Regions from separate parts of the Cupriavidus metallidurans CH34 genome, predicted to be linked through region 3. Evidence: predicted binding sites of a transcription regulator. Region 3 holds the regulator's gene; each other region holds the start of a gene.
What was found. The regulator NrdR, encoded in region 3, represses ribonucleotide reductase genes. The targets are predictions, from matches to a motif close to CACNANATNTNGTG.
Positions count from the first base shown of each region.

Region 1: RMET_RS15460 (ribonucleoside-diphosphate reductase subunit alpha) is a predicted target of NrdR. The motif match lies at 8,062-8,075, and genes of this name have one in related genera.
Region 2: RMET_RS26320 (ribonucleoside triphosphate reductase) is a predicted target of NrdR. The motif match lies at 3,483-3,496, and genes of this name have one in related genera.

Region 1 covers NC_007973.1:3,338,626-3,348,459, forward strand. The annotation lists gene RMET_RS15435 (BPSL1445 family SYLF domain-containing lipoprotein) at 1-196, shown strand, start outside; gene RMET_RS15440 (recombination-associated protein RdgC) at 457-1,395, shown strand; gene RMET_RS15445 (quinone oxidoreductase family protein) at 1,424-2,386, opposite strand; gene RMET_RS15450 (tripartite tricarboxylate transporter substrate binding protein) at 2,466-3,464, shown strand; gene RMET_RS15455 (ribonucleotide-diphosphate reductase subunit beta) at 3,558-4,745, opposite strand; gene RMET_RS15460 (ribonucleoside-diphosphate reductase subunit alpha) at 4,886-7,825, opposite strand; gene ampD (1,6-anhydro-N-acetylmuramyl-L-alanine amidase AmpD) at 8,344-8,946, opposite strand; gene RMET_RS15470 (sigma-54-dependent transcriptional regulator) at 8,939-9,834, opposite strand, start outside.
Region 2 covers NC_007974.2:1,833,769-1,843,602, forward strand. The annotation lists gene RMET_RS26300 (LysR family transcriptional regulator) at 1-35, shown strand, start outside; gene RMET_RS26305 (hypothetical protein) at 71-817, shown strand; gene RMET_RS26310 (anaerobic ribonucleoside-triphosphate reductase activating protein) at 819-1,490, opposite strand; gene nrdD (anaerobic ribonucleoside-triphosphate reductase) at 1,498-1,689, opposite strand; gene RMET_RS26320 (ribonucleoside triphosphate reductase) at 1,737-3,461, opposite strand; gene RMET_RS26325 (fatty acid--CoA ligase) at 3,672-5,249, opposite strand; gene RMET_RS26330 (acyl-CoA dehydrogenase family protein) at 5,325-6,563, opposite strand; gene RMET_RS26335 (acyl-CoA dehydrogenase family protein) at 6,572-7,696, opposite strand; gene RMET_RS26340 (acyl-CoA dehydrogenase family protein) at 7,805-8,788, opposite strand; gene RMET_RS26345 (acyl-CoA dehydrogenase family protein) at 8,807-9,834, opposite strand, start outside.
Region 3 covers NC_007973.1:2,906,879-2,916,712, reverse strand. The annotation lists gene RMET_RS13475 (pilus assembly protein) at 1-173, opposite strand, end outside; gene RMET_RS13470 (PilW family protein) at 167-1,027, opposite strand; gene RMET_RS13465 (hypothetical protein) at 1,024-1,413, opposite strand; gene nrdR (transcriptional regulator NrdR) at 1,691-2,158, opposite strand; gene glyA (serine hydroxymethyltransferase) at 2,304-3,551, opposite strand; ZMP/ZTP riboswitch at 3,734-3,836, opposite strand; gene ybgC (tol-pal system-associated acyl-CoA thioesterase) at 4,003-4,407, shown strand; gene tolQ (protein TolQ) at 4,404-5,087, shown strand; gene tolR (protein TolR) at 5,112-5,549, shown strand; gene tolA (cell envelope integrity protein TolA) at 5,573-6,655, shown strand; gene tolB (Tol-Pal system beta propeller repeat protein TolB) at 6,870-8,210, shown strand; gene pal (peptidoglycan-associated lipoprotein Pal) at 8,230-8,739, shown strand; gene ybgF (tol-pal system protein YbgF) at 8,757-9,515, shown strand; gene queC (7-cyano-7-deazaguanine synthase QueC) at 9,706-9,834, shown strand, end outside.

The DNA of each region.
Region 1 (9,834 bases), 430 kb from region 3:
GTACGACAAGTTCGTGCATAGCAGTGGCTGGCAAGTGGGCGCGGATGCCACGGTGGCCCTGGCGACGATTGGCGCCAACGGTCAGATCGATACCAATACGGCACAGCAGCCGATCATCGGTTTCGCGATGACCAATGCGGGCCTGATGGCTGGCCTGAGCCTGGAAGGCACCAAGATCTCGAAGCTCTCGATCTGACGCAATTTGACACATTGCGAAGTATTGATTTGAAGTCTTGACCGGGGGGGCCCGTCCTTGCGGCCCCCCCCGGTCACATCGCGGCAGGCTCGTGTGGCTGCCCTCGGCGAGGGCTGCGGGTGTTGACTGCCCGCGTCGCTCTCGCTCCTCCCCCCGCGTTCCATTTCTCTTCGCCGAACCTGCATCGGTATGCGCATCCGACCCCGATTGACCCGTTAGAATGCGTCCCTCCCCTTTTTCGTACGCGAGGCCGAATTCTCATGTGGTTCAAGAATCTCCAGGTTCATCGTTTCTCCGCCCCGTGGACACTCACCGCTGACGACGTTGAAGCTTGCCTGGCCAAGCACGCGTTCTACCCCGGCACCAGCCTGGAGATGCAGACGCAAGGCTGGGCATCGCCCCGCGACAACGGTCAGCTCGTTCATTGCGTCAATCGCCAGATGCTGCTGGTGCTGCGCACCGAAAAGAAGCTGCTGCCGGCAACCGTGGTCAACCAGGTCACCAAGGCCCGCGCCGCCGAACTCGAGGAGCAACAGGGCTTCAAGCCGGGCCGCAAGCAACTCAAGGAACTGAAGGAGCAGATCACGGAAGAACTGCTCCCGCGCGCCTTCAGCATTCGCCGCGACACGCGCGTCTGGATCGACCCGGCCAATGGCTGGCTGGCGATCGACGCGGCCGGAACGGCCAAGGCCGACGAAGTGCGTGGGATGCTGTTCAAGGCAATTGATCCGCTGCCCGTGGCCAACCTGCACGTGAACCAGTCGCCCGTGACCGCCATGACCGAATGGCTGGCCACCGAAACCGCCCCGGCCGGCTTCACAGTCGACCAGGAAATCGAGCTCCAGTCGAGCGGCGAAAGCAAGGCCACGGTCCGCTACGTCCGCCACCCGCTGGACCCCGAGGACCTGCGCCGCCATATCGCCGCCGGCAAGCGTTGCACGCGCCTGGCCATGACGTGGAACGACCGCGTGTCATTCGTGCTGACCGAAGCGCTGGTCATCAAACGCGTGAATCCGCTCGATGTCATCAAGGAACAGGCCGACGGCACGCTGCATGACGAGGACGAGCGCTTCGATGCCGACTTCGCGCTGATGGCGGGCGAACTGGCGAGCCTGCTTACCGACCTGACCGACGCCCTGGGCGGCGAGCGCAAGGCCGAAGGCACCGAAGCCCCCATCGACGTCCGCAAGGCGGCCTGATCCCACGTTCGCCATCGCGCCGGCGAGTTCAATCGAGTGTCAGCACGACGCGCGTAGCCTGCTCGCCAGCGCGCCGCCAAACGTCCGCGACCGCGGACATCTGCGCCAGTTCGAATTCCGTGCCGAGGTCGCTATCACTGGCGCAGGCAAGGATGTCGTCGACCAGCGTCTTCATGTAGCCGAGCGGCGGATGGTTGGCCGGGCCGCAGCCCATGAGCTGCACGCGCGAGTCGCGCAGCGCCGCAGGCGGCAGCATCATGCTGCCGGCCCCTCGGTTCGCCGTCGTGACGATGCGCACGCCACGGTCGAACATCGACATCGGCATCCCGTCGCACTGCACCAACGCGGCCAGCAGCAGTTCTAGCGCCTCGCCCCAGACGAAATCGATCACCACGTCGATCCCCTGCTCCGCAAACGAGGCGAACGTGTACTGCAGGATGCTCGGCGGCAGTGCGAGGTCGATCAGCGCATCGGCACCGAGTGTGGACAACTGCTCGGGCAGATGACCGGCGGCGATGACGCGCCCCGCCCCTTGCAGACGCGCCGCCTGCACCGCCAGGCGGCCCGCGATGCCCGACGCGCCAAGCACCAGCACGGTTTCGCCAGGCTCGACATCGGCCCGCGTCGCCAGCGGCAACCATGCGGCCAGCGCAGGCCCGACCAGCGCCGCAGCCGCCGCCCAACCAACATCGTCCGGCAGCGGCGCCACCCACTCGGCCGGCGCGTATTCGGCCATCGCGCCATACGGCGCCCGACTGGCCCGGAAGTAGACACGCTGCCCGTCGGCGAGCCGCCCGACGCCATCGCGCCCACAGATGAACGGCAACTGCGTCGGCAAGCGGGGATGCAGCCCCTTGGCGATAGCGAGATCGGCCGGGCAGATCACTGCGGCCCTGACCTGGACCAGGGTTTCCCCATCGCTCGGATAGGGGTCGTCAAAGGTGGTGAAACACGGCGTTTCGCCGAATTGGTGCTGGACTACGGCTTTCATCGATGGCTCTCCTTGGTGGACCCATCACGGATCCTAGGGAGCCCGAAGTCCGAAGTCTCTGAGCCGATTCTGAAAGGAGATGCGCGTAAAATCCCCCGAAAACAACGAGGAGACTCCATTGAAGCCGTCGCGCCTGTCCCTGGCCGCGCTGCTGCTCGCAGCCGCCACCACCGCCCACGCCGCCTGGCCTGACCGCCCCATCAAGCTGATCGTGCCGTTCCCGCCCGGACAGGCCACCGATATCTTCGCCCGCGCGCTTGCCGAGAAACTGGGCAAGCAACTGGGCCAGTCCGTCATTGTCGAGAACCGGGCAGGCGCCGGTGGCAACATCGGCATGGAGGTCGCCGCGAAGGCACCGGCCGATGGCTATACGCTCGTGATGGCGGGCAGCGCGATGGCGATCAATCAGACGCTCTACAAGAAGGTCAACTACGACCCGCGCCAGGATTTCGCGCCGATATCGGGCGTGTTCTCGGTGCCACTGGTGTTCCTGGCCACGCCACAGTCGGGTTTCACCTCGCTGCGCGACCTGATCACAAAGGCCAAGGCGGCGCCGGGCAAGTACAGCTACGCGAGCGCGGGCATCGGCGGCACGCAGCACCTGTCGGCCGAAATGCTCAAGGCACAGACCGGCATCTTCGTCGTGCACATTCCGTACAAGGGCAGCGGCCCGGCGCAGGCGGATTTTCTCGGCAATCAGATTCCGCTGATGGTCGATTCGGTAACGGCCGCCATGCCGCTGATCCAGAGCCACAAGGCCCTGCCGCTGGCCGTGACCACGACGCAACGCGTGCCGCAGCTCCCATCGGTGCCAACCGTACGCGAACAGGGCGTGCCGGGCTTCGAGGCGCTGGGCTGGGCCGTGATGATGGCGCCGGCTGGCACGCCCCCGGCCGTCGTCTCGCAGCTGAATGCGGAGACCGTCAAGGCGCTGCAATCGCCCGAACTGCACAAGTTCATCACCGACCGGGGCTCGGAGCCAATGCCGATGACGCCGGCGGAGACCGGCAAGTTCGTGGATAGCGAGATCCGGAAATGGGCGACGGTGGTGAAACGGTCCGGAGCGACGGCGGAATAAGCCGCCAAGAAACAAAAACGGACATCAGGCTCCGCCCGATGTCCGCACACTACCCATTCTGGCTGCCGTCTTCTCAACGCGGCAGCCGACCCCTCAATCCCACGACAGCGCGCCGCCCGTCTGGTACTCGATGACGCGCGTCTCGAAGAAGTTACGCTCTTTCTTCAGGTCGATCATTTCGCTCATCCACGGGAACGGGTTTTCCTCGTTCGGGAAGAGCTGGTCCAGGCCGATCTGCTGGCAACGGCGGTTGCAGATGAAGCGCAGGTAGCCCTTGAACATCGGTGCGTTCAGGCCCAGCACGCCGCGCGGCATGGTGTCCTCGGCGTAGCGGTATTCCAGGTCCACGGCCTTCTTGAACAGCTCGGTGATCTCGGCCTTGAACTCGGCCGTCCACAGGTGCGGGTTCTCGAGCTTGATCTGGTTGATCAGGTCGATGCCGAAATTGCAGTGCAGGGATTCGTCGCGCAGGATGTACTGGTACTGCTCGGCAGCGCCGGTCATCTTGTTCTGGCGGCCCATCGCCAGGATCTGCGTGAAGCCCACGTAGAAGAACAGGCCTTCCATAATGCAGGCGAACACGATCAGCGACTTCAGCAGCTTCTGGTCGTTCTCCGGCGTGCCGGTCTTGAACGACGGGTCGGTCAGCGTGTCGATGAACGGGATCAGGAACTCGTCCTTGTCGCGGATCGACTGCACTTCATGGTACGCGTTGAAGATCTCGGCTTCGTTCAGACCGAGCGATTCCACGATGTACTGGTACGCGTGCGTGTGGATGGCCTCTTCGAAGGCCTGGCGTAACAGGTACTGGCGGCATTCCGGCGCCGTGATCTGGCGGTACGTGCCCAGCACGATATTGTTGGCGGCCAGCGAATCGGCCGTCACGAAGAAGCCCAGGTTGCGCTTGATGATGCGGCGCTCGTCCTCGGTCAGGCCGTTCGGGTCCTTCCACAGGGCGATGTCGCGCGACATGTTGATTTCCTGCGGCATCCAGTGGTTCGCGCAACCGGCCAGATACTTTTCCCATGCCCACTTGTACTTGAACGGCACGAGCTGGTTCACGTCCGTGGCGCCGTTGATCACGCGCTTGTCGGCGGCGTTCACGCGGCGCGTGCTTTGCGCGGCGGCGGCGTTGGGGTTGTTGCCGAGGATGCCCGGCTCGGTGGCTGCCGGCGGCAGCACGCCTTGCTGGTCGACCGACGTGGCGACGGCAGCGGGTTGCAGGGCAGGCTGCGGCGCGGCCTGCGGTGTGGCTTGAACGTCGTCGTCCCAGCTCAGCATGTTGTTTCTCCGATGATTCGATCAGGGGCGGCTGTGGTCAGCTTAGGCGCATCGGCTATCGATGTGCCTGGCCCTCTCCCCCGGCCCCTCCCCCGCACAGCGGGAGAGGGGAGCAGACCGAGGGTACTTTCAGGTGTTGCTTACTGGCAGGCTTCGCACTCTTCGAAGCCAGGATCGCCCGGACGCATCGTGCAGACCGCGCCCTCGGCCTCCGGCATCGCCGGTGCAGCCGACGCGGCAGCATCGATGCCCGACTGGCCGTCGGCGCCCGACGACACCGCGTTCAGCGAACCGCGCTGCACGGTGGACTTCTCCACGTGCGTGGCAGCCATCGTGCGCAGGTAGTACGTGGTCTTCAGACCACGCAGCCAGGCCAGCTTGTAGGTGTCGTCCAGCTTCTTGCCCGAAGCGCCGGCCATGTAGATGTTCAGCGATTGGGCCTGGTCGATCCACTTCTGACGGCGGCTGGCGGCTTCCACGAGCCAGGTCGGTTCCACTTCGAACGCCGTGGCGTAAATGTCCCGCAGGTCCTGCGGAATGCGGTCGATGCGGGCCAGCGAGCCGTCGAAGTACTTCAGGTCGGCGACCATCACTTCATCCCACAGGCCGCGTTCCTTCAGGTCGCGCACGAGGTAGTCGTTCACTACCGTGAACTCGCCCGAGAGGTTCGACTTCACGTACAGGTTCTGGAACGTCGGCTCGATGCAGGCGGACACGCCGATGATGTTCGAAATGGTCGCGGTCGGGGCGATCGCGATGCAGTTCGAGTTGCGCATGCCGTGCTGCTTGATGCGACCGCGCAGGCTGTCCCAGTCCATCGTCGACGACAGGTCGACGTCCAGGTAGCCGCCACGTTCTTCGGCCAGCAGCTTCAGCGAATCCTGCGGCAGGATGCCACGATCCCACAGCGAACCCTCGTAGGTGCTGTAACGGCCACGCTCTTCGGCCAGCTCGGTCGACGCCTGGTAGGCGTAGTAGCACACGGCTTCCATCGACGTATCGGCGAACTTCACCGCGGCGTCGCTGGCGTACGGCGTGCGCAGCACGTGCAGGCAGTCCTGGAAGCCCATGATGCCCATGCCCACCGGACGGTGGCGCAGGTTCGAGTTGCGCGCCTTCTCCACCGCGTAGTAGTTGATGTCGATCACGTTGTCGAGCATGCGCATCGCGGTGCGGATCGTCTTCTGCAGCTTGGCGTGATCCAGCACGTACGTGCCATCGGCCTGTTGCATCAGGTGGGCCACCAGGTTCACGGAACCCAGGTTGCACACGGCGATTTCGCTCTCGTTCGTGTTCAGCGTGATTTCCGTGCACAGGTTCGAGCTATGCACCACACCCACGTGCTGCTGCGGGCTGCGGATGTTGCACGGGTCCTTGAACGTGATCCACGGATGGCCGGTTTCGAACAGCATGCCCAGCATCTTGCGCCACAGCTGCATGGCCGGCACTTTCTTGAACAGCTTCAGTTCGCCGTTGGCGGCCTTGGCTTCGTAGCCCAGGTAGGCCTGCTCGAATGCCTTGCCGACCTTGTCATGCAGGTCCGGGCAGCTGGCCGGCGAGAACAGCGTCCATTCGCCATTTTCCATCACACGCTTCATGAACAGGTCCGGAATCCAGTTGGCCGTGTTCATGTCGTGCGTGCGGCGGCGGTCATCGCCGGTGTTCTTGCGCAGTTCGAGGAATTCCTCGATGTCCAGGTGCCACGTTTCCAGGTACGCGCAGACCGCGCCCTTGCGCTTGCCGCCCTGGTTCACGGCCACGGCCGTGTCGTTGACCACCTTCAGGAACGGCACCACGCCCTGCGACTTGCCGTTGGTGCCCTTGATGTGCGAGCCCAGCGCGCGCACGTTGGTCCAGTCGTTGCCCAGTCCGCCAGCGAACTTCGACAGCAGCGCGTTTTCCTTGAGCGCCTCGTAGATGCCCTCCAGGTCGTCCGAGACCGTGGTCAGGTAGCACGACGACAGCTGCGAGCGGCGCGTGCCCGAGTTGAACAGCGTCGGGGTCGACGACATGAAGTCGAACGACGACAGCAGCTGGTAGAACTCGATCGCGCGCGCTTCACGGTCCTTCTCTTCCAGCGCCAGGCCCATGGCCACGCGCATGAAGAACGCCTGCGGCATTTCGATGCGCACTTCGTCCACGTGCAGGAAGTAGCGGTCGTACAGCGTCTGCAGGCCCAGGTAGTTGAACTGGAAGTCGCGCGAGGCGTCCAGCGCGGCGCCCAGGCGGGCCAGGTCGTACGTGGCCAGCTTTTCGTCGAGCAGTTCGGCTTCGATACCGCGGGCGATGAACTTCGGGAAGTACTCGGCGTACTTCGTCGCCATCTCGGTCTGGGTCACTTCGGCGCCCAGGATTTCCTTGCGGATCGTGTGCAGCAGGATACGGGCGGTCACCTGGCTGTAGGCCGGGTCCTTCTCGATCAGCGTGCGCGCGGCCAGGATGGCGGAGTCGTAGACCTGCGTCATCGGCACGCCGTCGTACAGGTTCTTGAGCGTTTCCTTCAGGATCGGCTCTGCGCTGACGGCCTTGCCGAGGCCGCTGCAGGCGTTGTCGATCAGCGCGTGCAGCGCCACCAAGTCCAGCTGGTACGTCACACCGTTATCGGTCACGTTGAACGACACGCCGGCTTCCTGCACGCGGGCCACCGCCTGCGCGTTGGCCTGGGCACGTTCCTGCGTGCGCTTTTCGCGGTACAGCACGTAGGCGCGGGCCACCTCATGTTCGCCCGAGCGCATCAGCGCCAGTTCCACGTGATCCTGCACGTCTTCGATATGGAACGTGCCGCCGTTCGGACGGCTGCGCACCAGCGCGCGCACCACATTCTGGGTCAGTTGCTCGACGATCTCGCGCACGCGCGCGGATCCCGCGCCCTGGCCGCCGTTGACGGCCAGGAATGCCTTGGTCATGGCCACGGCAATCTTGTTCGGCTCGAACGACACCACGGCGCCGTTACGGCGGATCAGCTTGTAGTCCTGATAGGTAACGCCTGCAGCGACGGGGCTCTGCTGCGCAATGCCGGCTGCTGCGCCAGCAACGCCAGTCACGCCAGTGGTTTGTTGTTCGTTTTGGGCCGTTTGCATGAGGTAACTCCTGTTTTAACCCTTGTATTGAAGACTTCTGCTGAAGATGACAAAGTCCCTAGCAAAATGCGCTCCAGAAGACACTCGACACTGGCCATGCCAGGCGAGAACCAAACTGCACAGGCGTTCATTCTGCTAGGGACTCTTTTACAGCCCGACCCGGTTGAATTTTGTGACGCACACACCGCAAGCTGCTGCAGCGAGGCTTCACTCTTGGGTCGGCTCCCCGGAAAAACCACTAGATGTAGTGGTCACATCGAAAATCTGGGCTAAGTATAGTGAAACGAGACTGAATGACCAGTCTTGACAATCAGCTTTCACATTGCCGGGCCGGCGGTGCGGCAGCGCCACAATCCCGCAAAGCCCGCTGCCTCAAGGGTTCGCGGCGAGCCGTTCGGTGGCGCACAAGATTTTGAAAATATTTCTATGGGAACAGGTCGGCGATAGGTGTCCCAGAATGTGGCAGCCGTCGTGACGATTCGGGGCCCGGCGCACCCTATTTGACACCCCTGGAAAACCTACCTTGCCTGCCGGTACGGCATCATCGCCAGCGGCAGCGCGGCCTGTTTCGCAAAGCGGCTCCAGTCGAAGTAGGGGCCTGGGTCGGTCTTGCGTCCCGGAGCAATGTCGCTGTGGCCAGCGACGCCCTGGATCGGATAGGCGGCCCGCAGGGCACTCACCAGCGCGGCGACCGTCTCGTACTGAGCTGGCGTGAACGGCTGGTCGTCGGTGCCCTCGATCTCGATGCCGATCGAGAAGTCGTTGCAGCGTTGGCGTCCGCAATAGTCGGACTGGCCGGCGTGCCACGCACGTTGTGTGCAGGCGACAAACTGAACCGGCTCGCCATCGCGACGGATCAGGAAGTGGGCCGATACCCGGACATCGCGAATCGTCTCGAAAAACGGATGGCGCGTGGCATCGAGCCGATTCTGGAAGAACGCCTCGATATCGTCGGAGCCGAACTGCCCCGGCGGCAGGCTGATGTTGTGCAGTACCACCACATCGACCGCCATGCCTTCGGGGCGGGCGTCGAAGTTCGGGGACGGCACGTGGCGGGCTGCGGGGACCCAGCCGTCGGCGTTGGGCCGCCAGTCGCGGACCCGGCCTGCGGCGTCAGACATCGCGCCCCTCCCCTTCGGCCAGCGATTCGCTATCGTCCCGGCCGCTGCGCCCATCCTCCTCGCAGATACCGAGCTGTTCGATCCGATACCGCAACTGGCGGAAGTTCAAACCCAGCAGCGGCGCCGCGGCGGTCCGGTTGAAGCCGGTCTGCCGCAAGGCGCGCAGGATCAGCTCGCGCTCCATCGCCTCCAGGTGCGCGGGAAGATTAATTGGGAACGTGGTGGCAGCCGGCGCGCCAGCATCGGGGGCAGGCACGGCGACCGGCCCTGCCACGGGAATCGGGGCCGGCACGGGCGCCGGTTCTGGCATCACCGCCACGGGTGTCGCCGGAGCGGGCACGCCCCAGGCTCCGGCGTTACCCCACCGGTGATACATGGCTGCCGGCGGCACGGCAGTCAACGGCGGCGCCGCCATGGCCGTCTGCATCAGCGCGGCACGCTCGATGCCGGTGTCGAGCGGCCCCAGGTCGGCCACCTCGATCTCCTCGCTCTCAGCGAACGCGTAGGCACGCTCGAGCAGGTTCTCGAGCTCGCGCACGTTCCCCGGAAATTCGTACGCGCAGAGCCATTCCAGCGCCGCGCGCGACAGCCGCTTGGGATGCGCATCGCCGTAGCGCACGGCCAGATGCTCGAGAATCGCGCGGGCAAGCACCGGGATGTCCTCGGCGCGCTCGCGCATCGTGGGCATCCGGAGTTCAAGCACGTTGAGGCGGTAGTACAAGTCCTGCCGGAATGCTCCGGCGGCGACCATCGCCGCCAGATCCTTGTGGCTGGCGCACATGACGCGCACATCCACGCTGTCTTCCTTGCTAGCGCCGATCTTGCGCACGCGGCGTTCCTGCAACGCGCGCAGCAGCTTCACCTGCATCGCCAGCGGCAAGTCCGCGA
Region 2 (9,834 bases), on a different replicon from region 3:
GCATGATCGGTATTTTCGAGGCGCGGATGCAATGAGGGACGATCGGGACCCGCGCATTACACTGCAGCCTATGAGCCGCAGCCACCCGCAACCGCATCTTCAGGATTCCCTCACCGCCTACTACTGGAGTGGCGACGCCATCCGCAGCCGGCGCGTGAGTGACGTTGTGCTCTCCGGCACCGTCGACATTCCAGAGCCCCCTGCCCGGCTGACCGCAGACTGGGCGCGCGAAATCTCACATCACATGAACCTGGAAGTGGGGGATGTCGAAGTCATGCCCCTGGCGCGAGCACGCGTGCGTTGGCCGGATTATTCGCGCTGCGTGCGCGCGGTCTCGGATTGGGCGAGCACGCTCGGCTTGCCTGAAGTGCTGGCCGCGAGCGATGTGGCGCTTATGGTCTGTCGCGGGGCGCGGTATCACCATGACGGCGACCAGTATGGCGGCGCCGCATTCTGCAATCTCTTCCTGAGCGAGGACAAGGGACAGGACGTCCACTTCCCCTTGCTGGATCTTCGCATTCCGCTGCAGCGGGGCTCGGTGCTGATCTTCGATACCTGCCAGCCTCACGCAGTGATCCCACGCGGCAGCAGCCGTTTCAGCGCCGCCGACTTTCCAGCGAATCAGGATTGCACCCAGCTGTTCCTGACCTGGGAGCTGCCGATCGAGAATGCCCACGTGGCACGGGCTCTCAAGATCGCGTTCGACAGCGACGGATCGACCGCACGCGATCTGGACGAAGAGCAGGTCCGGCTGCATTGCGAACGGGTTGGCGTGTGTCAGGAAACCGGCGCGTGGCAACGCTACGTGGCTGAGTAAATCAGGCCGGCATTCGCACGGCAATCCGCGGGCACGCCGCGGCGATGCGGTCTGCAATCCCCGCCGGGTGCGGCACCGGCATTCCGGCGCGATTGCAGACCTGCAACGACCAGCGCAGGACGCCCTTCTCCGCCAGCGTATGCAGCAGCGCCATCAAATCGGCCTCATCGAATAGCTCGGGATCCCAGGTCGTACGACATTCATAGGCGACACCGCTTGCCACCAGACGCGCCAGCGAGTCCATCACGCGTGTGGCGCTTCCGGGCGTGCCGGTCACGTGGTCGTAGCGGTGCGCGGGCGCCTTGATATCGAAGCCAACCCAGTCGACCCATGGCAGCGCGGCCTCCAGGCGGTCCGGATACATGCCGGCCGTGTGCAGGGCGACCTCGAAACCCAGTTGCCGCACGTCGCGCATGGCGGCCGGTAGCGCGGCCTGCAGCGTGGGCTCTCCGCCGGAGAACACCACGCCATCCAGCAGGCCGCGCCGCCGCGCCAGGAATGCCAGCACGTCTTCCCAGACCCGCGCGGACGGGCTGGCGACCGGGATCAGGTGCGGGTTGTGGCAGTAGTCGCAACGCCAGGGGCACCCCTGGCAGAACACCACGGCGGCCAGCCGCCCGGGAAAGTCGATGCTGGTCAGCGGCGTGAAGCCGCCGACTTTCAGGTCTGCCACAATGGGCTCAGGCCGCGCAGCGGATCTCATCGAAAAACGTGCGCTCGGCATGCTCGCCCTTCTTGCCGGTATTGAAGCTCGCCACCGGACGGTGGTAGCCCATCACGCGGGTCCAGACTTCGCAGGGTTGGCGCTCGTCGTCCTTGAGTGCCAGTGCGGGTTCGATCGAGAAATGGCGGGCGACAGCGAGATCAGTCATGGCGTTGCTCCTCATGTGCGAAACGTCGGGTTGAAAATCGGGAAACCTCACGCCGCCAGCGCGGCGCGTTTGCGCGCGAGAATGTCCTCGTCGCACTTCGGGCAGAAGCGGTGTTCGCCGGCCAGATAGCCGTGCTTGGGGCAGACGGAGAACGTCGGCGTGATCGTGATGTAAGGCAGCCGGAACGACTCCAGCGCGCGACGCACCATCCGCTTGCAGGCCTCCCCGCTCGACAGGCGCTCGCCCATGTAGAGATGCAGGACCGTGCCCCCGGTGTACTTCGATTGCAGGGATTCCTGACGCGCCAGCGCCTCGAATGGATCGTCGGTAAAGCCGACGGGCAACTGCGACGAGTTCGTGTAGTAGGGCTGATCGGCCGTGCCGGCCTGCAGGATGTCGGGCCAGCGCTTGCGGTCTTCACGCGCGAAGCGATACGTGGTGCCTTCCGCTGGCGTTGCCTCCAGGTTGTACATGTGGCCCGTGGCTTCCTGGAATTCGACGATCCGCCCGCGTACATGGTCCAGCAGACGCATCGCCATCGCGTGCCCGGCTTCCGTAGTGATGTCGTACGCATCGCCCGAGAAATTGCGGATCATCTCGTTGATGCCGTTCACGCCAAGCGTCGAGAAATGATTGCGCAGTGTGCCCAGGTAGCGCTTCGTGTAGGGGAACAGCCCTTCGTCCATCAGTTGCTGGATACGCTCGCGCTTGGCCTCCAGCGTGTCGCGGCCCATGTCCAGCAGTGAGTCGAGCCGGTTCAGCAGTGCGGCTTCGTCGCCTTGATACAGGTAACCGAGTCGCGCGCAGTTGATGGTGACCACACCCAGGGACCCGGTCTGCTCCGCACTGCCGAACAAGCCGTTGCCGCGCTTGAGCAATTCACGCAGATCCAGTTGCAACCGGCAGCACATGGACCGGACCATATTGGGCGTCAGGTCCGAATTCACGAAGTTCTGGAAGTACGGCAGGCCGTACTTCGCCGTCATCTCGAACAGCCGCGCGGCGTTCTCGCTTTCCCACGGGAAATCCGGCGTGATGTTGTAGGTGGGGATCGGGAACGTGAAGACGCGCCCTTTGGCATCGCCCTGCGTCATCACCTCGATGTACGCACGGTTGATCATGTCCATCTCCGCTTGCAGGTCGCCATAGCGGAACGGCATTTCCTCGCCGCCGATGACGGGCACCTGTTCCTTGAGATCGTCGGGACATGTCCAGTCGAACGTCAGGTTTGTGAATGGCGTCTGCGTGCCCCAGCGCGACGGCACGTTGAGGTTATAGATCAGCTCCTGGATGTGCTGCCTGACCTCGGGGTACGTCATCGCGTCCTTGCGGATGAAAGGCGCCATATAGGTGTCGAACGACGAGAAGGCCTGCGCGCCGGCCCATTCGTTCTGCATCGTCCCCAGGAAATTCACGATCTGCCCGACCGCGCTCGACATATGCCGCGGCGGCGCGGCTTCCACCTTGCCCGGCACGCCGTTGAGGCCTTCATGCAGCAGAGTGCGCAACGACCAGCCGGCGCAATAGCCGGACAGCATGTCGAGATCGTGGATATGGAGGTCGCCTTCCCGGTGCGCGGCGCCAGCCTCGGGCGCGTAGACATGCGAAAGCCAGTAGTTGGCGGTGACCTTGCCGGCCACATTGAGGATCAGTCCGCCCAGCGAATACCCCTGGTTGGCGTTGGCGTGAATCCGCCAGTCCTTGCGGTCCAGGTATTCATTGATAGACGACTCGACGTCGACAGTCGTCGCGCCCCGGATGTTCTGTTGCATCGCACCCCTCCCGTGCTTACGCACAAAATATGGGGTGGATTATCTATATCGATACCATAGGTGGTGTTGCGACAGATCAAACGGCGACACCGCTGCGGGGGGCGACACATCGGGCGGCGGGTCGGGCAGATCTCGCCAGGAAGGCGATCCAGACCTCGACCGCCCGGCGTCATCTGCCGCCGGATGTGCCCTTCCCCGGCCCCGGAGTGCCTAGTTCACCTGCCGGGTGCGGCCCGTCCAGTACGGTTCCCGTAGCGCCCGACGCAGCAACTTGCCCGACGGATTGCGCGGCATGGCATCGATGAAGTCGATGCTCTTGGGCACCTTGAAACCCGCGATACGCTCGCGCGCCCAGCCCAGAATGCTGTCGGCGTCAGCGGCCACACCCGGGCGCAGCACCACCATCGCCTTGACCGCCTCACCCCACCGCTCGTCCGGCACACCGATCACGGCCACGTCGGCAACGGCCGGGTGGCCGTAGATGGCGCTCTCCACCTCGGCCGGGTAGATGTTCTCCCCGCCGCTGATGATCATGTCCTTGACCCGGTCGTGGATATAGAGGTAGCCGTCCGCGTCCATGTAGCCAGCATCGCCACTGCGCAGCCAGCCGTCGGCGTCGATGGTGCGGGCGGTCTCTTCCTCCTGCTTCCAGTAGCCCGCCATGTTCTGCGGCGAGCGGATCACCACTTCGCCCACCTCGCCGGCAGCCAGCCTCTGGCCATCCGGCCCGACCACCGCCACCTCGCTACCGGGCATGGCCTTGCCGGCGGCGCGCATGCGCGGGACATCGGCGGGCGTATGATCTTCCGGCGGCAGCGCCACGATCGTGCCCGTGGTCTCCGTCATGCCGTACTGCTGCACGAAGCCGCAGCCAAACACCGCCATGCCCTCACGCAGCAGCGCTGCGGGAATCGGCGACGAACCGTACAGCATGTGCTTGAGGCGTGAATAGTCCACCTGGCGCGCGCGCGGATCACGCAGCACGATCTGCATCGCAGCCGGCACCATGAACAGCTTGCTGATGCGGTCGTGCTCGATATAGTCGAGCACCTTGCCCGGATCGAATTCGCGCGCCACGACACCCTTGCAGCCGACAAGAACACCGCGCACGCCCCAGCCCGAACCGCCGATATGCGCCACCGGCATGGCCACCAGCGACACATCTTCGTCGTTCCATTGCGACCAGTCGGCACCTTCGCGCATCGAGATCTCGGTACCACTGGTCAGGTTGCGATGCATCAGCATCACGCCCTTGGGACGTCCGGTAGTGCCAGACGTGTAGAGCTGCAGCACCACGTCGGCGGGCTTCGCTTCGTGCGCCGGTGGTGTATCCGGGCACGCGTCGCGCCATTCCGTGTAGGCCGGCCAGTCTGGCTCCCCGCCCTCCATCGCCACGGCGCGGCGCACCAGTGGCAGCGCTGGCAGCAGGTTGCGAACCGATGCCGATGACTCGGGGCCGACGAAGACCAGCGTCGCGTCGCAGTGCGAGACGATGTACTGGATTTCGGGCCCCGCCAGCCGCCAGCTCACCGGTGCAATGACGGCCCCCATCTTGGCCGCGCCAAAGAATAGTTCGAAATAGTGGTCGCTGTTCTTGCCGACATAGGCGATGCGGTCGCCAGCCTTCACGCCGTCGGCCAGCAGGGCCTGCGCCACGCGATCCGTATGGCGATCGAAATCGGCAAACGTGGTCTCGCGGCCTTCGAAGGCGTACGCAATGGCCCCGGCCCGCTCCCGGGCGAAGTGGCGAATCGCGCTGGGCAGCGTCGCGAGGTATTCCGTCTCCATGAGCCTTGTCTCCCTTTTTGATTGATAGGATGGGTACTGGTGACAAATGGCGTCGAGGGACGCCAATGCGGGCACTCAGAGCCGCAATACCTGTCGCGCGATGATGTTGCGCTGGATCTCGCTCGAACCGCCGTAGATCGATGCCTTGCGATAGTTGAAGTAGCGCGGCGCAATCGGGGCGGCATCGTCCGGACCCAGACGCGGGTCGGCAGCGCGGCCCTGGATCTCGGCCCAGGTATCCCGCACGAATGGCAGCGCATAGGGTCCGAGCACGTCGACGGCTAGCTCGGAGATGGCCTGTGCCGTCTCGGTACCGACCAACTTGATCATGCTCGACGCCGCGCCGATCGACGTACCCGAGGCCACGCCGGAGAACAGCCGCAACTCCGCCGCCTCGGTCGCCGCCACGCGCACATACGTGGCGCCCAGCCGTTGCCGGAAGACGGGATCGTCGACCAGCCGCCCGGTGCCATCCTCACCGGGCTGAGCGGCGGCCATGGCAGCCACCTTGTCCAGTTGCCGGTGCAGCATCGGCGCGAAGCTGCCGCCACGCTCGAACTCGAGCAGGTACTTGGCAATGGTCCAGCCCATGCCCTCCTCGCCAATGCGTTGGGCGGCCGGCACGCGCACATCGTCAAAGAAAACCTGATTGACCTCCTGCTGGCCCTCCATCGGGCCGTCGAGCGTAGGCAGCGCCGATACGGTGATACCCGGCGTGCGCATGTCGAGCAGCAGGAACGTAATGCCCTCCTGCGGCCTGCCCTCGCGCGAGGTCCGCACCAGACAGAACATCCAGTCGGCCCACTGGGCGTGCGTCGTCCAGATCTTCGAACCGTTGAGGATGTAGTGCTCGCCATTCGCATCGACGCCGCGTGTCGCGCGCATCTGCAGCGAGGCCAGATCGGAGCCTGAGTTCGGTTCGGAGTAGCCCTGGCACCACCAGTCGTCGGACGCCAGGATGCGCGGCAGGAAGCGGGCCTGTTGCTCGGGGCTGCCGTACTTCATGATGACGGGCGCCACCATCTTGAGACCCATCGGCGACACCGGCGGGCAACCGGCGGCGGCCAGTTCGCTCTGGAAGAGGTGCCGTTGCGTGGGTGTCCAGCCGGGGCCACCATGTGCTTGCGGCCAGTTCGGCGCGGCCCAGCCACGCGCGTGCAGGGCCTTTTGCCAGCGTACCTGTGCCGCCTTGTCGAGATAACCGTTCTTCGATTGCGCCATCATGGCGCGAAGCTCGTCATCAAACGCTTCGGAGATCCAGGCGCGCACCTCGGCGCGAAACTGCAGGTCTTGCGGAGACTCGTCGATATCCATGGCGGTCCTTATGCGTTGGCCGGGTAGCGCAGGTCGACACAACGGCGCAGATGGTAGGCAACGTTGCCGAACTGCAGGCCGATGGCGGTGACACGCTTGAAGTAGTGGCCGACCGCCGTTTCCTCGGTCACGCCCATGCCGCCGTGGATCTGCACCGCGCCCTGCCCGATGCGGCGGCCTGCTTCGTCGACATGGGCCTTGGCGGTGCTGGCACCCAGCGCCCGTTCATGTGGCTCGCCAGCAAGACGCATGGCAGCCACCTGTGTGAGGGCGACGGCCTGCTCGTGCAACATGTACATGTCGGCCATGCGATGCTGCAGCGCCTGGAAGCTGCCGATCGCCTGCCCGAACTGCTGGCGCTGACGCGCGTACTCGATGGTGTTCTCCAGCATTCGCGCCGTGGCGCCGGTGGCTTCGGCACACAGCGCGACGGCGGCGGTGTCGCCCAGTTGCTCCAGCAGCGGCAATGCGCCGCCAGGCATTCCCAGCACTTGTGCGGCGCTCACCGGCACGTCGGTCAGTATCAGGTCAGCAGTACGGCCGCCGTCAAAGGTGGGGGCTTCGATCAACGTCAGGCCCGGCGCCGTGCGTTCGACCCAGAACAGCGTCGGACCGGCTTCCGTGTTCGCGCTGACAATGAAGTGCGTGGCCCAGGGCGCGCCGGTGACAAGCGCCTTGCGTCCATGCAACCGGTAACCGCCGGCAGCCGCATCCGCGCGTGTTCGCACCATCATTCCGTAGCGCGATTCCGGTTCGGCGTGCGCCCAGCCGACCACCAGTTCGCCTGCCGCGATGGCGGGCAGCGCTTCGGCGGCCAGCGTCTCATTGGCATATTGCAGTGCATCAACCGCAAGGATGGCCGTGCCAAGGTAGGGCTCCAGCACAAGATGGCGGCCGAACTGTTCCATCACCACGATGTGGTCGATGATGCCGCCGCCCAGCCCACCGAAGCGCTCGGGAATCCCGATGCCAAGCAGGCCAAGGTCGCGCGCGAACGCGCGCCAGCAATCGGGACGCCAGCCGGCGGCCGAATGCACGGCAGCCTGGCGCGCATCGAACGTGTAGTGATCGGACAGGTAGCGCGCGAGCGTGTCGCGCAGCATGGCCTGTTCCTCGCTGAAGCGAAAATCCACGTGTTGGCTCCTCGGTGGAGATGAGACACAGTCATTCTGTTCCGCGCCGGCCATGCCGGCGACGTTCGAACGAACTATTCGCGCCAGACAACAAGTGCACCCGAACGCCTAGACCTGACGTGCGAAATCGCTCACCTTCACGCCATCGCGCCCCAGAATCGCCATGCCGACAACACGATTCCAGTACAACTCCGACCCGTGCGCCATGCGCCATTCGTGCAGGCATCGCGTCACCAGTTGCAGGTCATACTCCTCCGTGATGCCGATGGCGCCGTGGAGCCCATGGGCGGCGGCCGCGACAACCTGCACGGCCTCCGCGCAGCGGGCCTTCGCCACGGCGGCAGCAAGCTTCCCCGGGTGCCGCTGCCCACCCGCGAAAGCCATTTGCGCGGCGACGGACATTGCGGCAATGTGCTCGACGATTACTGAAAGCTGATGCTGGATGACCTGGAACTTGCCGATCGACCGCCCAAACTGCGAACGGTCCTGGCAATACTGGAGGGTCAGCTCTCCCGCGCGTCGGGCCGCCCCCGCCATCAGCACGGCAAGCACGGCGCCGTCCCAGGCGTCCAGTTCGTCCACCGTGACGCCCTCGATAGGCACGGCATCACCCCGCACCCACTTCAAATCCGCGCTGAGGCTGCCGTGCACCCCGATCCAGTCCCGCTGCGCCGCGCTGCAATCCAGCAAGAGCACCGCGTCGCCGCAGCCCACGAGTACATGGTCCGCGACCAGGCCACCGATCACATTGGCGATATGCAGGCTCCCGTCCGGTTCGCACCGGCATCTTGGCGCGATCGTGATCATGCCCGCGGGCGCCCCGCCCCCGGATTTCGAGAGAATCGCCCGTGCTGCAATGGTCTGGCCGATTGGCAGTGGTACGGCGTGCTTTCCGACCTCAAGAAGAATCGGATACAGCTCGCCCAACGCCAGCCCGGCGCCTCCAGCCTCTTCGGGCGCCAGGAGCTCGAGGAATCCCGCCTCCTCGATGGCACCCCATACCTCCCTGACTTCAACGCCTTGTCCAATCTTCCGGAGCGCCTGCGGCGAGAAACGGTCTTTCAGAATATTTGCGATGGCTTCTACGAACATTCACTGTCCTCCTTCGTGTTAGCGCAGCCCGAGGCTACGGGCGATCATGCCGCGGAGAATCTCTCGCGTGCCGCCACGCAACGAGAACGTCGGGGAAATCTGGCTCAGATAGGCCACCGTGCGCAGCAGCTCGCCATCGCCGGCCGCCTCCGGGTCCGAGGCGATCGCCGCTTCCAGATAGGCCGGAATCGCCTGCTCCAGCTCGGTACCCAGATCCTTGACCAACGCCGCTTCGACCACCGGGCTCTCATGGCGTGCCAGCTTCGATGTCACGGCGATCGACATGTTGCGCAACGTCGCCACATGCGTGACGAAGCGGCCAAGCGCGGCCACCTGGTCCCGGGTCGCTTCCGTGCGGCGAAGCTGTTCGATCCAGGCATCCAGCAGGACGATGCTGGAATAGATGCGCTCCGGGCCGCTGCGCTCGAATGCCAGTTCCGCGTTCACCTGCTCCCAACCACTGCCTTCTTCGCCAATCAGGGCATCCGACCGCAGCGCCACATTCTCGAATACCACCTCGGCGAAGTGCGCGTCGCCCGTGAGGTCCCGGATGGGACGCACGGTCACGCCGGGCAGGGAAAGATCGATGATGAACTGGGACAACCCCTTCTGCTTGTCCTCGGGAACCCCTGAGGTACGGACCAGCGCGATCATGTACTGACAATGCTGCGCGTTGGTCGTCCAGATCTTCTGGCCATTCAGGACCCAGCCATCCGCAGCCGGCGTCGCGCGCGTCCGGACACTCGCCAGGTCGGAGCCCGAGTTCGGCTCGCTCATGCCAATGCAGAAGAACGCCTCGCCACGACATATCTTCGGCAGGTAAGCCGCCTTCTGCGCCTCCGTGCCGTACCTGAGGATCAGCGGCCCGCTTTGCCGATCCGCGATCCAATGCGCTGCGACGGGGGCTCCAGCGCTCAGCAACTCCTCGACCAGCACGAATCGTCGGAACGGATCCAGGCCGGCGCCGCCGTACTGCGCCGGCAAGGTAATGCCTACCCATCCGCGGCCGGCAAGCTTCCGGCTGAAATCAGCGTCAAAGCCCATCC
Region 3 (9,834 bases):
AGCGCCACCTCGGCCGCGCGGAATGCAATCTCGCGGTCCAGCCACTGGCTCGTCATGCTTCGCCCGGCAAACAGCAGGTGCGCGGCGGCGGCGCCGATGCTAGCCATCATCAGCAGCAGGGTGGAGAGGAACGCCAGCAGCGCCGCACCGGAATGTGCGCGGAGGTTCAGCATAGGGCTTCCCGGCATCGAGACGGATTGCGTAGACGAACAGTCGTGGTGAGGGTTCGTTGTCTCGGCGCGCGACTGACAGTCGGGCGCTGTCCCTGGACGACGAGCGTGACCTGTACCGCTCGCACGTGATGCCAGGCGAGTTGTCGCTGTCGCGCCACGTCTTGAGCGTCAAGCAGAGCGGAGACGCGCTCACTCTCGCCTTGGCCATCGCCCTCATCGACCATGCCGAAACGCAATTGCATCGACTCGACGCCGCGCACAAGGGTGCCGGATGTGTAGGCGTGTGCCTGCGCGCGGTTGTCGCTGCGGCGCGGGTAACGGCACAGCAACTGGGGAACGCCGTCGCTACCCTTGCCGATATAGAAGACGTTGGTCGCGGCATGGTGTGCCGGCGGTGCGATGCCGTCGCCAACTGTTCTTGCGGGCAGCGCGTAGCCACTGCAGTCAGTCATCGTGCCGTCGGCCAGGCTTGGATCGGTTGCGCGACCGCTGCCGGAAAATCGCACGAGCAGTGCATCGCTGCCGCGGACGCCGCGTCGCCCACATTCCATCCCGTCGTCGATCGACGGCGCACCACAATCGTCACGGCCTTCAAGCGGCGCCTGTGGGGCGGGGTGTGCGGGCTCCAGTGCAACATGCGCGGGAATCCAGCCCGCATGCCGGATCGCATGGGCGATGATGGCCAATGCGCGCTGGCCGCGCTCTTCGATCTCGATCCCGTCTGCCACACTGGCATAGGCGTCGCGCATGACCTGCCACATGGTCAGCGCAGCGAGCATTGCAATCGCGCCAAGCGCGACACCGATCATCATGCCCACCAAGGTGAAGCCGTGATGCTGCGATCTTGCCCTCATGGCGCGACCCACAATGCCAGCCGGGTAGGCATGGTGGCGACTCCGGCTGCATCCGTCGGAGAACGGCTCTCGATGGTTGCGATCGCGAGGCGTTTGTCTGGCGCGCAACGCTCTTTCTGCTCGGCCAATCTGCAAAGTGGGATCGGGAGCGCGTCGCTGCCGGGTGGCTGCAATGCCATTGCACTTGCTTCGGCCAGTTCAGCGGCCCGCATCAGAGCGGTGGTCAGGCGTTCCTGTTCACCGGTCCAGCGCAGCGAGACCGTGCCGAGCATCCCCAGCGGTATCGCGCCCAGGCCGACGAAGGCCAGGCTCAGCAATGCTTCGAACAGGACGTGACCTCGGCACGAAGTCAATGAAGGGGAACAGGGGTGAAGGCGGGCAACCATGGCATATCGGTTCGATTGGAACGGAAGGCCACGATAACGGCGGGGATGGTGTCAGGACGTGTCTGGCTGTGGAGGATTGGTGTCAGTGTGTTTCCGAGTCGAGCCCGGAAACATCTGAGGGAGTGCCAGAGTCGCCAAGGGCGTGGCATCACGCAAGTTGGGCTTTAGAGGTCCGGGTTTGCGCACGCGCCATGAGGCGGACTTGCACGCGCGCTCGCTTGCCTGTCTCTAGCCAAGAGCGGCAAGTGGTGATCAGCCAGCTTTTTTGCGGTCCTTATTACCCCTTTCGTGGGGTAGATGACGAGAATTCGTCGAGCATTTCCCGGAATTCGGAAACGTCCTCGAAGCTGCGATACACGGAGGCAAAGCGGATATAGGCGATCTTGTCGAGCTTGCGAAGCTCACGCATGACCAGTTCGCCGACCTGGCTGCTCGGGATCTCCTTCTCGCCCAGAGCCAGCAGTTTTTCTTCGATGCGAGTGATCGCTTCGTCGATGGCCTCGGCGGAAACTGGCCGCTTGCGCAGTGCCAGCCGCATCGAATCCTTGAGCTTGGCACGCGCGTAGTCCACGCGCGAGCCATTTTTCTTGACGATGGCGGGAAAGAACAGCTCGATCCGCTCGTAGGTGGTGAAGCGGCGGTCGCAGGCTTCACAGCGGCGTCGGCGGCGCACGGTATCGCCATCTTCCGAGACGCGGCTGTCAAGAACCTGAGTGCTGGAATGACCGCAGAAGGGGCATTTCATGCCTGACCACCTGAAAGTAAGAGCCTGACCGCATTTTGCATCTTCGATTTCTGTTGCGGTCGTGCTGGTTGTTGAAACGGCGCTGCCACCTCAGAGGTGGCAGCGCCGTTCGTGTGCGCTAACTATAACGCGATCGACTGGCGAATCAGCCGTAGACCGGGAAGCGACGGGTCAGTGCGGCAACCTGTTCGCGCACGGCGGCGATGTTGGCCTCATCGTGCGGGTTGTCCAGCACGTCGGCGATCAGGTTGGCCACCTGGCGGGCTTCTTCTTCCTTGAAGCCGCGCGTGGTCATGGCCGGCGAGCCCAGGCGGATGCCCGAGGTGACGAACGGCTTTTCCGGATCGTTCGGGATCGCGTTCTTGTTCACCGTGATATGGGCGTCGCCGAGGATCTTCTCGGCTTCCTTGCCGGTGATCTTCTTGGCGCGCAGGTCCACCAGCATCACGTGGCTTTCCGTACGGCCCGATACGATGCGCAGACCGCGGGCGATCAGCGTTTCGGCCAGTGCGGCGGCGTTCTTGACCACCTGTTCCTGATACGCCTTGAAGTCCGGCTGCAGCGCTTCCTTGAAGGCCACGGCCTTGCCGGCAATCACGTGCATCAGCGGACCACCCTGGATGCCCGGGAAGATGGCCGAGTTGATGGCCTTCTCATGCTCGGCCTTCATCAGGATCACGCCACCGCGCGGGCCACGCAGGCTCTTGTGGGTGGTGGTGGTCACGAAGTCGGCGTGCGGCACCGGGTTCGGGTACACACCGGCGGCGATCAGGCCGGCATAGTGGGCCATGTCCACCATGAAGTAGGCACCAACAGCCTTGGCAACCTTGGCGATGCGTTCGAAGTCGATGCGCAGCGCGAAAGCCGATGCGCCGGCGATGATCAGCTTCGGCTTCTTCTCGTGGGCCAGCTTTTCAAGCGCGTCGTAGTCGATGTCTTCCTGCGCGTTCAGGCCGTAGCTGACCACGTTGAACCACTTGCCGCTCATGTTCAGCGCCATGCCGTGGGTCAGGTGACCGCCTTCGGCCAGGCTCATGCCCATGATCGTGTCGCCCGGCTTGAGCATGGCGAAGAACACGCCCTGGTTGGCCTGCGAGCCCGAGTTCGGCTGCACGTTGGCGGCTTCGGCGCCAAACAGTTGCTTCACGCGGTCGATGGCGAGCTGCTCCACCACGTCCACGTACTCGCAACCGCCGTAGTAGCGCTTGCCGGGATAGCCTTCGGCGTACTTGTTGGTGAGCTGCGAACCCTGGGCGGCCATCACGGCCGGCGAGGTGTAGTTCTCGGAAGCGATCAGTTCGATGTGGTCTTCCTGACGCTGGTTTTCCTTCTGGATCGCGGCAAAGACTTCGGGGTCGATCTGCTCGATCGTGAAGCGGCTACGTTCAAACATGGCGTGACTCGTCTGTTTAAAAGGGAGAGCGGATGGCACGGCCGGTACGAAAACCGGATGCCTGTCGACGCTACTCTGTATTGCGGGATTTTCGCGTATTAGGGCGCGCGGGGAAGGCACTGGCGTCCAGCACCGGGGGCGCGAAAACGCGACCAGCCGGTGCAGGGCGCACCCTGCTTCCCATTCGCTGCCCAGGCGAGCGGCAGGCGCATCGAATATCACGCCCAATGAACTTGCGCTTCCTCGTGGTAGTACCCACTGACTTCGCCAGTCGCGCAAGGTGGAATGGTTGCCGCAGAGTTTACGCGAGCAAGCGGCTTGCTGCAAGACGATGGCCGGCCCGGATGTGCGCCCGGCCCTGATCCGGCAAGGCCTGGCGAGGATTGGCTCGCAACTTGCTGTTGCAAAGTCACACACGGGTTTACCAGTGCACTCCGTTACAATGCCCGCCATGCCAAATTTCGTATGGCCGCTGCGCGTGTATTGGGAAGATACCGACGCAGGCGGCGTGGTGTTCTACGCCAACTACCTCAAATTCTTCGAACGGGCCAGGACCGAATGGCTGCGCTCGCTCGGCGTCGAACAGCAGAGCCTCGCGGATTCGTCCGGCGTGGTCTTCATCGTCCGCAGCACCACTGTGGAATACAATGCGCCCGCCCGGCTGGACGACCAGCTCGAGATCCGTACGCATATCGAACGCGTCGGACCGGCGTCGGTCCAATTTGCCCAGGAAGCCTGGCGTGGCGAGCTGATGCTGGCCGCCGGCCAAATTCGAGTCGGATGTGTCGATAAAAGCACGTTCCGGCCGACCCCGATTCCTGCCCCTGTTCTCGCCACTATCAAAAACGCTCGATGAATCCAGTGACCGTCACGCAAGACCTGTCGATCATTTCGCTGGTACTTCACGCCAGTCTGCTGGCACAGGCCGTCATGGCCCTGCTGCTGGTGATGTCCCTGTTCTCGTGGACCTACATTTTCCGCAAGCACCTGGCACTGCGCGCCGCGCGCACGCAGACCGAGGGCTTCGAGCGCGATTTCTGGGCAGGCGGCGACCTGCAGGCGCTCTATAACAGTGCGGTCAACAATCGTCACAACACCGGCGCCCTGGAACGGATCTTCGAATCGGGCATGGGCGAGTTCCTGAAGGCACGCGAACGCGGCAATGAGGCCGGCGCGCTGCTCGACGCCGCCCGTCGCGCGATGCGCGCCGCGTACCAGCGTGAAATGGACGTGCTCGAATCCCACCTGCCGTTCCTGGCGTCGGTCGGTTCGGTCAGCCCTTATATCGGCTTGTTCGGCACGGTCTGGGGGATCATGAACGCATTCCGCGGCCTGTCGAATGTGCAGCAAGCGACTCTCGCGTCAGTGGCGCCCGGTATCGCCGAGGCACTCGTGGCCACCGCGATCGGCCTGTTTGCAGCTATCCCGGCCGTGATCGCCTACAACCGGTATGCCACGGAAATCGACCGTCTGGCCATCCGGTTCGAAAGCTTCATGGAAGAATTCCTGAACATCCTTCAGCGCCAGACGCGTTAAACCGAGAGCGGGGGAGCACCAGTCATGGCAGCCATTCAGCGCCGCGGCGGATCACGCCGTCGGGCCAGTGCGGAAATCAACGTCGTGCCGTATATCGACGTGATGCTCGTGCTGCTCGTTATCTTCATGGTGGCAGCACCAATCGTGAACCCGGCCGTGGTGGACCTGCCGTCAGTGGCCAATGCCACACCGCAGCAACAGACGCCGCCGATCATCGTCACCGTGCACGAGGACGGCGAGCTGACCGCGCGTGGCAAGGACAACGCCGGCAACGCGTTCGAGCGCAAGCTCGACAAGCGCGGCCTGATCGATTTCGTGCGCCAGCGTCAGAATGAAAATCCGGACCAGCCGGTGGTGATCGCCGCCGACCGCTCCGTCAAGTACGAAGCCGTGCTCGACGTGATGTCCGTGTTGAAGGCCGATGGCGTCAAGCGCGTCGGCCTGATGGTGAAGTCCAAGTAAGCGCCCCAACGTCGCAACTCAAAGTGGCCAGCCTTTCGTCCCGTCATCCGCATCAACGGCCCGCGCGCGCGGTGGAAGCCGCCGCCTATCCGTACCAGCCAGTCAAGGAACGCGGCACGCTTCGCTCGTTCCTGTTGGCGCTGGTGATGCATCTGCTGCTCGGCATCGTGCTGTACTACGGCGTGCACTGGCAGAGCAGCACGCCGGTGGGTGCCGAGGCGGAGCTTTGGGAAGAGGTGCCGGACGTCGCGCCTGCACCACCACCTCCGCCGCGCCCGGTGGAACTGCCGCGTCCCACGCCGCCTGAGCCTGCCGTGCGCAGCAAGGTCGAGGAAGCGGCCGATATCGCCCTGGAACGCCAGAAGCGCAAGCAGGCCGAAGAGGCCGCCGAGCGCGAAGCGGCGAAGCAGGAGGCCGCGCGCAAGGAGCAGGAGCGCAAGGACCAGGCGAAGAAGGAACAGGAAAAGAAAGACCAGGAAAAGAAGGAAGCCCAGCGCAAGGAAGACCTGCGTCAGCAGCAGATCGAGGCGCAGCGCAAGGAAGACGCGAAGAAGAAGGCCGACCAGGAACGCAAGGAAGCCGCGGACGCCAAGGCGAAGGCGGAGGCTGATCAGAAGGCGAAGGCCAAGGCTGACGCGGATGCCAAGGCGAAGGCCGATGCCGAGCAGAAAGCCAAGGCGAAGGCCGACGCCGATGCCAAGGCCAAGCGTGACGCCGCGGCCAATGCCCAGCGCAAGAGCGAACTGGCCCGCCTGCAGGCAATGGCCGGTGGCGGCGTTTCGTCCGGCGGTGGCGTCGGCAGCGCCGCGGGTTCGGGCGCCGGATCGGGAGGCAAGGCTTCGCCGGGCTACGCCGACCGCGTGCGTCGCCGTGTGAAGCCGAACATCATTTTTGGTGGCGATGTCGAGGGCAATCCCGCAGCCGTGGTGTCGGTCTCACTGGCGCCGGATGGTTCGCTGCTGTCGGCGCGACTGACCAGGTCGAGCGGTAATTCGGACTGGGACAACGCCGTGCTGCGTGCAGTGCAGCGCTCCGATCCGCTGCCGCGCGATGAGGACGGCAAGGCACCCGCAAACTTCACGATTACGTTCAAACCGAAGGATTGAGCGGGCGAACCGTGTCGATAACGCCATGTTTTGCAACATAATGCAACCTTCATCGTGGGCGTTAGGTCCCACCGCTACCATGAATGGTTGCCTGACGCGGCCGGCAGCGTGCAATACGTACGCTTGTGGGGCCATGCCAAGCCGCATGTCGCCCGTCTCGCCGTGTTTGCTGTGCCGCCGCAACGATGAAACCTGAAATCGACTGAGGAGCAGCATGCGAAAGCTTTGGGCCCCCAACTGGCTATCCCGACGCCAGAACGCCAATCCCACCCGCGACCAGAGTCGCCATGCCTTGATGGCGTGGCTGGCTGCGGCATTGATGTCGGCGGGCGCGGCGCACGCGCAACTGAACGTGGAGATCACCGGAGTCGGCTCGAACCAGTTCCCGGTAGCGACCGCCAACTTCCAGGGCGAGGCCCAGGCCCCGCAGAACCTGACCGCCATCATCCGCAGCGACCTGACGAACAGCGGACGCTTCCGCAACGTCGACCCCGCAGGTGCGACCGTGGCCGAATCGGCCCAGGTGGACCTGGGCAGCTGGAAGGCGAAGGGCGCCGACGCGTTCGTGGCCGGCAGCGTGACGCCGACCAGCAATGGCCAGTACGAGGTGCGTTTCCGCCTGTACGACACCGCCAAGGGGCAGAGCCTTGGCGGTCTGGCATTCACCGTCACGCAGGGCCAGCTCCGCGTGACCGCGCACAAGATCGCCGACTACATCTACGAGAAGCTGCTCGGCGAGCGCGGCGTGTTTGCGACGCGCCTGTCGTATGTGTCGAAGGTGGGCAATCGCTACCAGCTTCTGATCTCCGATTCGGATGGCCAGAACGCCCAGATCGCGCTGACCAGCACCGAACCGATCATCTCCCCCGCGTGGTCGCCCGATGGTCGCCGCGTGGCCTACGTCTCGTTCGAAGCCAAGAAGCCGGTGGTCTACGTGCATGACCTGGCAACGGGCAAGCGTGTTGTGGTGTCGAATCAGAAGGGCAACAACAGCGCGCCGTCCTGGTCGCCCGATGGCCAGCACCTGGCCGTGTCGCTCTCCCGCGACGGCAACACGCAGATCTACCAGGTCAACGCCGATGGCTCAGGCCTGCGTCGCCTGACCCGCAGCAGCGCCATCGATACGGAGCCGCAGTTCTCCCCGGATGGCCGTAGCATTTATTTCACCAGCGATCGCGGCGGCGCGCCGCAGATCTACCGTATGCCGGCGTCTGGCGAGGAATCCGGCGCAGCGCAGCGCGTGACCTTCAAGGGCAGCTACAACGTCAGCCCGCGTATATCGCCGGACGGCAAGTACCTGGCCTACATTTCGCGCAGCGGTGGCTTCAGGCTGCAACTACAGGACCTGTCGAACGGTGATGTGACGTCGCTCACCGATACGACCAACGATGAATCCCCGAGCTTCGCGGCCAACGGCAAGTACATTCTCTATGCCACCCGCGTGGGCGGCCGCTCCGTACTGGCGGCAGTCTCCACGGACGGACGCACCAAGCAGGTTCTGTCTCTCCAGTCCGGCGCTGTTCGAGAGCCGTCCTGGGGGCCTTTCATGCAGTAAAAAAGAGGAGTCTCTCGCCATGTCCCAAATGATGACCAAATCGCTCGCCATTGCCGCTCTGCTGGCTCTGGGCGCCTGCAGCTCGGGTGTGAAGCTCGACGACGCATCGAAGTCCGGCGCCGGCACCGGCGCGACCACCGACGCACGCAATGTGGCGCCGGTCGATGTTTCGCGTGACCCGCTGAACGACCCGAACGGCCCGCTGGCCAAGCGCAGCGTGTACTTCGATTTCGACAGCTACTCCGTGAAGCAGGACTACCAAGGCATGCTGCAAGCCCACTCGCAGTACCTGGGCAGCAACAAGAGCCGCAAGATCCTGATCCAGGGCAACACCGACGAGCGTGGCACCAGCGAGTACAACCTGGCACTGGGCCAGAAGCGTGCCGAAGCCGTGCGCCGTTCGCTGGCTGCGATGGGTGTGCCTGACTCGCAGATGGAAGCTGTGAGCCTGGGCAAGGAAAAGCCGAAGGCAACCGGTCACGATGATGCCTCGTGGGCCGAGAACCGTCGCGCCGATATCGTTTACTGATCCACGGATAATTCTTCATGAATGCTCGCGTTTCCACGCTGCTATGGCTTGCCGCTGTATCCGGCGGTGGCCTGCTGGCAGCCATTCCCGCGCACGCCGGCGTCTTTGACGACGACGAGGCGCGCCGTGCGGTGATCCAGATCCGGGACCAGTTCAACGGTTTCCAGGCCACGGCATCCCAGCGCATCGACCAGAACAGCCGGACCCTGCTCGACGCGCAGAACCAGCTCGAAGGTCTGCGCCAAGAGGTCGCCCGACTGCGCGGTCAGAATGAAGTGCTGCAAAACACGGTGGATACGCTGCAGAAGCAGCAGAAGGATTACTACGCTGACCTGGATGCGCGCCTGAAGAAATTCGAGCCGCAGCAGGTGACCGTGGAAGGGCGCGAGGGCATCGCCCAGCCGACCGAGAAGCCGGAGTACGACGCTGCGCTGAAGCAGTTCCAGTCGGGCGACTTCAAGGGCGCGGGCAATGCCTTCTCGGCGTTTGCGAAGAAGTATCCGCAAAGCCCGTACTTGCCGCTGGCGCAGTTCTGGCTCGGCAATTCGCTCTACGCGCAGCGCGACTACAAGGGGTCGACCTACGTGCTGGATACCATGGTGAAGAACTTCCCGACGCACCCGAAGGCGCCGGACGCCATGATCGCCATCGCCAACAACCAGTTCGAGTCTGGCCAGAAGGCCGCGGCCAAGAAGACACTGGAAGCCGTGGTGGCGAAATATCCGGGGACTGAAGGCGCCCAGGCCGCGAGCAACCGGCTGAAGACGCTGAAGTAACCGATACCGGTATGTAGTCCAGGAAAGGGTCCGCGCGAGCGGGCCTTTTTCTTTGGGCTGCCGCATATCAATCGCCGTGGGATTCAGGCCATCAGCCGCGCCTGATCCTGTTGATCCGGCCGCCGCGCTAAAATACGCGCTTCGCCCAATCCGGGCGTATTACAGCGCGCTTGTTCCGCGCGCAACCATCATGACCAAACGCGCCATCGTTCTGCTTTCCGGCGGCCTTGATTCCGCCACCGTCCTCGCCATGGCCAACGCGGCCGGCTTCGAAACCTATGCGCTGTCCATGCGCTATGGCCAGCGCCATTCGTCCGAG